DNA from 2 places in the Paenibacillus sp. J22FR21 genome. Region 1 is predicted to be linked to the other one. Evidence: predicted binding sites of a transcription regulator. Region 1 holds the regulator's gene; the other holds the start of a gene.

Evidence for each region. The regulator Rex, encoded in region 1, represses fermentation and respiration genes when NADH is low (regulators of the CRP and FNR family bind a similar motif). The targets are predictions, from matches to a motif close to TTGTGAAATATTTCACAA.
Region 2: nadA (quinolinate synthase NadA) is a predicted target of Rex. The motif match lies at 2,646-2,663, and genes of this name have one in related genera.

Annotation. Positions count from the first base shown of each region.
Region 1 is NZ_JBWDNJ010000001.1:456,076-460,323, forward strand. It holds gene dinG (ATP-dependent DNA helicase DinG) at 1-2,480, shown strand, start outside; gene AC0YNS_RS02270 (redox-sensing transcriptional repressor Rex) at 2,477-3,133, shown strand; gene AC0YNS_RS02275 (amidohydrolase) at 3,114-4,248, shown strand, end outside.
Region 2 is NZ_JBWDNJ010000014.1:17,322-21,569, forward strand. It holds gene nadB (L-aspartate oxidase) at 22-1,638, opposite strand; gene nadA (quinolinate synthase NadA) at 1,680-2,618, opposite strand; gene ftsH (ATP-dependent zinc metalloprotease FtsH) at 2,994-4,248, opposite strand, start outside.

The DNA.
Region 1 (4,248 bases):
GCGCGGACAGCGATGCGATGGCAACAGCGGAACTGTTCAGCATTTGCTATAACAAGCTGAAGGGATTACCGCTGCTAACGCTGCAGCGTCTGGCGAACCTGCTCGGCGATGACTTGGATGATTTAGGATGGTACGTTTCTCAGATGGCCTTCATGAAAGAAACGCAAACGTCCATCGATCCCGATGCTTATCATTACTTCCGTCAATTTGCCATGAAAGCCGGCGATTGGTCAGAGGAACAGCATCCAAGGGAGAACATGGACGAGGAATCCGGAACGTCTGTGACGGACTGGACGTTCCCGCAATTTCTGACGCATATCAAGAACGAAATTGCCGCCCTTGTTCCTGGTTATGAAGAGCGAGAACCGCAAAACATGATGTTCCAAGAAGTGATTGATGCGCTGGAAGAGGAGCGTCATTTGCTCATAGAGGCAGGTACAGGCACAGGAAAGTCGCTGGGCTACCTCATCCCGGCTCTGTACTATGGTGTCCAGCACAATCAGAAGATAGTCGTCAGCACGCACACGATTAACCTGCAGGAACAACTGCGGGCACGCGATCTGCCGCTGCTGCAGGCTGTCATGCCTTATCCATTCCGAGCCGCCGTCTTTAAGGGACGCGGCAATTATTTATGTTTACGCAAGTTTGAAGGTAAAGTAAATATGCGTGATTTCGCTTCACCGGCAGAGGATCGAATTACGGCTTCGCAGATGGTCGTATGGCTGAGTGAATCGAATCACGGTGATCAGGAAGAGCTTAATTTTGGCAATCGGGGTGCTGATTTCTGGGGAACGGTTGCCAGTGACACCGACTCCTGTCTCAATCGTGCCTGTCCCTGGTTCAAACGCTGCTATTATCATCGCGCGAAGCAGGAAGCCAATATTGCGGATGTCGTTATTACCAATCATTCGATGCTTTTCACGGATATACGAGCGGATCATCGATTGCTTCCGGGATATGAGCATCTCATCCTTGATGAAGCCCATCATTTGGAAGAGGTCGCAGGCAAACATTTGGGTACGCAGGTTTCCTATTATTCCGTCCAGCATCCGGTACTAAGACTCTGCAAAGATGCACGCAATGGCCAGTTGATTGCGCTTAAGAGCAGATTGGCGAACGAGGACGTCGAGAAAACCCAGAAATGGCGCGAGGAAATCGATGAAGTTGTTCCGGTGTTCGGCGACTTGCGTGATGAGTGGGATCGCTTGTTTGAAATGCTGTACACGCTGATGGGCAACGGTGCTCCAGGTACGAAGAGCACAGGGGATGGCTCTAGCGGGGAAACCGGGCAATTCGTGCTCAGACTCCGCAGCGGCAAGCTGCCGGATTATTGGTCGGATGCACAGCTCATTGAGGAAGCGATTAACGGATACTTAAGCCAAATCATTCGTCCTCTCGATAAAGTGTTTGCAGCCATTAAAGAAGAGATCGATGATCCCGGCATCGCCGCATTGGTGACGGACTTAAGCGGCACGATCAAAGACCTGTCCCGGGCCAGAGATGATTTGCGACAATTCATGAAAGCAGATAAGACCGATACCGTATACTGGCTTGAAGCGAACAGCAATTCAAGAGCCAAATCGATTCAGCTATACGCTGTACCTGCGGATGTGAGCAGCCAGCTGCGTACTTATTTCTTCGATATTAAGAAAAGCGTCATTCTCACTTCAGCGACCTTATCCGTTCAGAAATCATTCCAATATGCATGTGAGCAGCTGGGTCTAACCAAAGATGAGGAGCAGGGACGCCTGAAGACGGTTCAACTGCCGTCACCGTTTAATTACAGAGAACAAGCGCTGGTCATTATCCCGCGTAACTTCCCTGTACTGAAAGGTGCCGCAGGAGATCCACAGTTCAATGATATGCTGGTAAAGTCATTGACAGAGGCGGCGATTGAGACAAAAGGTCGTATGCTCGTTCTGTTTACGTCCTATCGGATGCTGAAGCAGGTTTATGATCCGCTCAAGGAAGCGCTGGCGCCAACCGGAATTCATGTTCTGGGACAGGGAATTGACAGCAGCAATCGCAGCAAACTAACCAGAAGATTTCAACAGCAGCAAGCTTCTGTTCTGCTTGGAACAAGCAGCTTCTGGGAAGGCGTAGACATTCCCGGTGATGCATTGACCTGTCTGGCGATTGTCAGACTTCCATTCCAGCCGCCTAACCATCCGCTGGTGGAAGCAAAGTCTGAATTGCTGCAGGAGCAGAAGCAGAACCCGTTTATGAAGCTTTCCATCCCGCAGGCGGTAATTCGCTTCAAGCAGGGCTTTGGCCGCCTTGTGCGGACCGGTAAGGACCGCGGCATTGTTCTTATCTACGATACCAGAGTGATTGATACGTATTATGGCAAATATTTTCTGTATTCCCTACCGGGGCCGAAGATCGAGCATATGCATTTAGAGCAAATTGTTCCTCGCATACGCGAATGGCTTGCACCAAGTCCAAGTTCAACTCCAAGTGAAGAAGAGGTGGAGAAATGAAGCCGATGAAAATATCCGAGGCGGTCGTTCGCAGACTACCGGTTTATCTGCAGGTCTTGAACGATCTGAACATGCGGGATGTTCAGACGGTTTCATCACAAGATCTTGGCAATAAGCTGGATCTGAATCCGGCACAAATCCGGAAGGATCTCGCTTACTTTGGCGATTTTGGCCGAAAAGGGATCGGTTACGATGTCACTTATTTGATCGAGAAAATCCGTCAAATTCTAAAGCTGGACCAGCCGCTGAATGTAGGGCTGGTCGGAGCCGGGAACTTAGGACGAGCACTCTGCAACTATAATACGTATCTGAAGGATAATATGAAAATCACTGCCGTCTTCGATGTTCATCCTTCTATGGTGGGTGCTTCCATTAATGGGTTGACTGTAATGTCGATGGATAAGCTGAAAGAAACGGTCGCTGAACTCAATATCCGCATAGGAATCATTACAGTACCTGCAATTGAAGCGCAAAATGTAGCAGATAAATTCGTCGAGGCCGGCGTTGATGGCATCTTGAATTTTGCTCCTACGATTCTCAGAGTGCAGGAGCATGTGCGTATCCATTATGCGAATTTCACTACTGAGCTGATGAGCTTAGCGTATTACTTGGATGAAGAAGGGGACGACGAGAATGAAACGGTTGTGGATTGAGAACGGTACTTTTGTCACGATGGACGAGCAGCGTCCCGTATTGAAGGGCCATATGGTCGTGGAAGGCGATACCATTCTGTATCTGGATGAGCAAGCGCCGGACCCGATTCCGGCAGGGGCTGAACGTATAGATGGACGAGGGCTGGTATTCATGCCAGGTTTAATCAATACGCATGGACATGCTGCAATGTCACTTCTCCGCGGCTATTCCGATGACGAAGCGCTGCAAGTATGGCTCGAGCAGAAGATGTGGCCGATGGAAGGCAAATATACGGATGAGGATGCTCGCTGGGGGACTGCTCTGGCCGTTGCCGAGATGCTGAAATCCGGAACGACAACATTCGTCGATATGTATGATCGGATGCACATCGTAGCTGAGGTTGTAGAGCAATCCGGTATGCGCGGCCTGCTTACTCGCGGTGTAATTGGACTTTGCCCGCCGGACGTGCAAACTGCCAAGCTGGATGAAGCAAAGCAATTTGCGCAAGAGTGGAACGGAAGAGCAAACGGCCGTATTCGTACGATGCTTTCACCGCATGCTCCATATACATGTCCTCCGGATTATATCGCTCGTATCGTAGAAGCTGCGAACGAACTGGATCTGCCGCTTCATACACATATGTCGGAAACGGCTGCGGAAGTGCAGTTCAATGTCAATGATTACGGCTGCCGGCCTGTCGAGCACTTGGACAAGCTTGGTTTCTTCTCCCGTCCGGCTTTGGTCGCGCATGCGGTTCATTTAACTGATGAAGAGATCGCGCTTCTTGCCGAGCGTGGCGTAAGTGTTTCCCATAACCCTGCCAGCAACCTGAAGCTTGCGAGCGGCATTGCGCGTGTACCGGATCTGATGAAAGCCGGCGTAACCGTATCGCTTGGGACGGACAGTGCGGCAAGCAATAATAATTTGGACCTGTTCGATGAAATTCGGTTGGCAGCATTGATTCACAAAGGGATCTCCGGCGATCCGACTGCAGTTCCGGCATGGGAAGCGCTTAAGCTTGGTACCGTATACGGCGCACGAGCGATTTGGCAGGAGGAGCGCTTAGGCGCACTTAAACCGGGTATGAAGGCCGACTTTATCGCTTTGAATATCGAACAGCCGCATTTCTATCCAC
Region 2 (4,248 bases), on a different contig from region 1:
AATGCCGCCGCAAATTGTGCTTCATACATCTTCAATTCGCTCCTCTGTTATCCCGTTCTCCCGGTGGAGAACGGTATGCTTGCGCCAGAGCACATCATTACGCTCCGGAAAATCTTCCCGACTATGCGCGCCTCGGCTTTCTTCCCGTGTCAGGGCAGACTCTGCCGTGAGCATCGCGCAGGTCAGCAGATTCGCAAACTCATATTCTTCTCGTTTCGTAATAACGGAATGAAAAATCGAACGCAGCTTCTTCAACTCTTCAAGCCCTTTGTTCAGCCCGTTAGCATCACGATTCAACCCGACATACCGCACCATCGTCTTCTGCAGCTTCAATCGCTTCTCAACCACCGCCTGGATCGGCGCTTCGCTCCGTTTCAGTGAATCCATGTGAACATCCGTATGGCCTTCAAGCGGAGGCAGCGTGTTAATACGCTCTACAATTCGCCGTCCGAACACAATCGCTTCGGATAACGAATTGCTCGCCAATCGATTCGCACCATGAACGCCGGTCGACGAACATTCGCCGCAGGCGAACAACCGACGCAAATTAGTTTCGCCGTTCAAGTCGGTTTTTACGCCGCCCATCATATAATGCGCCGCAGGGGCAACGGGAATCCAATCCGATGTCAAATCAAGTCCGAAATTCAAACAGAACTCATAAATGTTCGGAAACCGGTGTCTCACCATATCCGCGGATTCATGTGTCACGTCAATATAAACGAAGGTGGATTTGGTCGCTTCCATCTCGCTGACGATCGCCCGCGCCACGACATCCCGGGGAGCCAGCTCAAGCTGCTCGTGGTATTTCTCCATAAACCGTTCGCCCCGGATGTTACGAAGCACCGCACCTTCACCACGCACCGCTTCCGAAATCAGAAAACGAGGCGCACCCGGGTAACAAAGCGATGTTGGATGAAATTGAATAAACTCTACATCTTTTATGTAAGCACCTGCACGATAAGCCATAGCAATGCCGTCTCCGGTAGCTACTTCGGGATTCGTCGTATAACGGTACAGCTGCCCTGCTCCGCCGGAGCAAAGAATCGTTGCTTTGCCACGTACGAACAATCGCTGTCCATCCGGTTTCTGTACCAAAGCACCGACGCAAACACCGTCATCGGTAATCAGATCGATCACGAAATGATCATCCCAAACCTCAATCCGCGGGTTCGCAATCGCTTTCTCCGACAACGCACGAACGATTTCGAAACCGGTCGCATCTCCATTGGCATGCAAAATACGACGCTGACTGTGCGCACCTTCCTTGGTGAGCGCAAACTCGCCGTTCTCTTGGTCAAACTGCGTACCCATGCGGACTAAGTCCTCTACGCCTTTCGTTCCCTCATGCACGAGCACATCGACAGCTTTATGCGAGCAAAGTCCGGCTCCGGCAATAAGCGTATCCTGACGATGATAAGCCGGGGAGTCGTCCTCGGAGATAACAGCTGCAATGCCGCCTTGGGCATAACGCGTATTGCTGTCCATCAGCGACTTCTTCGTAATCATGAGCACATCATTCGTTTCACTGGCTTTAATTGCGGTAAAAAGACCGGCAATGCCGGCCCCGATTACAATGACATCTTTATATATGACTGGAAGCCCTTCGAGTTCAACATCTACGAGATAACGTGGAATCATAAGTGCAACTTTCCTTTCTCATGGAAAGAGAGTAGCGCATGCTACTTCACTTGTAACATGCGCTCCAGGGATAGACGGGCTTGATTGGCAACCTGCTCCGGTACGTAAATTTGCGGCTGCATCGTTTCCAGACATTTCACAAGCTTCTTCAGGTTGTTTACTTTCATGTTCGGGCAAACCAAGTATTTCGTAGCAAAATGGAAGGTCTTATTCGGGCTGTCCAGACGAAGCTGATACCCTGTGCCATCTTCCGTTCCGACGATAAACTCCTGGCAATCCGATTCTTTACAATATTTTATAATAGCGGTTGTACTGCCGACGAAATCGCCAAGCGCTACTACTTCAGGACGGCATTCAGGGTGAACGACGAACTGCGCATTTGGATATTTGGCTTTCATTTCTTCTACATCTTTGACGGTCAGCATGTCATGCGTGTTGCAATAGCCTTCCCAGATAATCATCTTCTTGTCTGTTTTCTGCTGCACGTAATGGCCAAGGTTCTTATCCGGCACCCAAATAATTTCGTCTGAATCGACCGAATTCACGACACGCACGGCATTAGCAGAGGTACAGCAAATATCCGTTTCCGCTTTGATTTCGGCGGAGGAGTTGATATAGGTGACTACTTTCGCATTCGGATGCTGTGCTTTCAGCTTCCGCAAGCCATCGACGTTGACCATGTCAGCCATCGGACAGCCGGCGCGCTCATCGGGAATGATAACAGTCTTGTTCGGAGCCAGGATCTTCGCACTTTCGCCCATAAAATGAACGCCGCAGAACACGATTACATCTGCATCCGTTTCCGCTGCCTTCTGCGCAAGCAGGAAGGAGTCGCCACGGAAATCGGCCACTTCTTGAATTTCATCACGCTGATAATAATGCGCAAGTATAATGGCGTTACGCTCTTTCTTCAATTGCAACAATCGTTCCCGTAGTTCGCGGTTTTGTTCCGCTTTCCTTTCGAGAGCTAATGCTTCCATAGCTAAATTCCCCTCTTTTCACTAACTTTGTGAACTGATGCACAAACTTGGCTGTTCGTTCACCATGATTTATCGAAAATGCTGTTATTCCGCTGTGTATTCATCATCTATCATGCCCACGTCATAAGCCGCTTGATTCGCAAGAGCCTTTACAAGGGATTAACCTTAAATTTACACAAGGTAGTGTGCGCTGTCAACAGACAAAAGAGGCCGTTTTAACCGATCTACGGAAGGTTTACGCAAGTAAAGAAGTTACCAAGCCTCTATGCTTACTCGTCCTTCCACTATAGCGCTAAAGCGCCTTCCTGCACAAAAGGCTGCCCGTGCAGTTGCCTGCAATCGGACAGCCTTTGAGGACTATCAACTTCTATTTCATTAGGACTTCGGCGTACCGTCGTCGTCTTCGTTACCGCTGTCTGGATCAACCGGAGGTGTTAATTCGCCTGGCTCCTTCGAACCAATACGAACCTTCACGCCGCCAATCGTATCGATAATCGGCTCTGCTTTCGGCTCTGCGGAAACGATGTTCGAACTGCCTTCGCCGCCTTCTGCCGATCCGCCTTCGATCAAACGTTTGATTTGTTCAATCTCCAACGTTTCTTCGGTAAGGAGCGTTTGAGCAATAAGATGCATCTCTTTGCTCTTCTCCGTAAGAAGCTGTTTCGCACGGGCATAGCAGTCTTGAATGAAGCTCTGCATCTCTTGGTCAATTTCATAAGCGATGGCATCGGAGTAGTTCTGCTCATGTCCAATGTCACGGCCTAAGAATACTTGGCCTTGCGAGCTGCTGCCGAATTGCATCGGTCCAAGCTTGTCGCTCATTCCGTATTCCATAATCATCGCACGAACAATGCTCGTCGCCGATTTGAAGTCACTGTATGCGCCAGTGCCGATTTCGCCGATGTAGATCTCTTCGGCTACCCGGCCGGCAAGCAAACCCGTCACTTTATCAAGCAATTCCTGCTTGGTCGTCAGCATGCGATCGCCATCTTTAGGAAGCATGATGACATAGCCGCCTGCGCGTCCGCGCGGGATAATCGTTACTTTATGAACCTGATCCGCATGCTCCAGGAAGTAGCCTGCAATTGTATGGCCCGCTTCATGGTAAGCAACAATGCGTTTCTCACGGTCACTGATAACGCGGCTGCGTTTCTCCGTACCGACGATAACACGGTCAATCGCTTCGTCCACTTCTGTCATCGCGATGTCTTTCTTGTTGCGGCGAGCGGCTAGAAGGGCTGCTTCGTTAAGCAGGTTCTCCAGATCCGCACCGGTAAAGCCCGTTGTCCGCTTCGCGATTACATCAAGTTTCACGTCTTTGGCAAGCGGCTTATTGCGAGCATGTACTTTCAGTACAGCTTCGCGGCCTTTCACATCCGGACGGTCAACCGTAATTTGACGGTCGAAACGACCCGGACGAAGAAGTGCAGGATCGAGAATATCCGGACGGTTGGTAGCCGCCACGATAATGATACCTTCGTTCGCACCGAAGCCGTCCATTTCAACGAGGAGCTGATTGAGCGTTTGTTCGCGCTCATCATGTCCGCCGCCGAGACCGGCGCCGCGCTGACGTCCAACGGCATCGATTTCATCGATAAAGATGATACATGGTGCGTTCTTCTTCGCATTC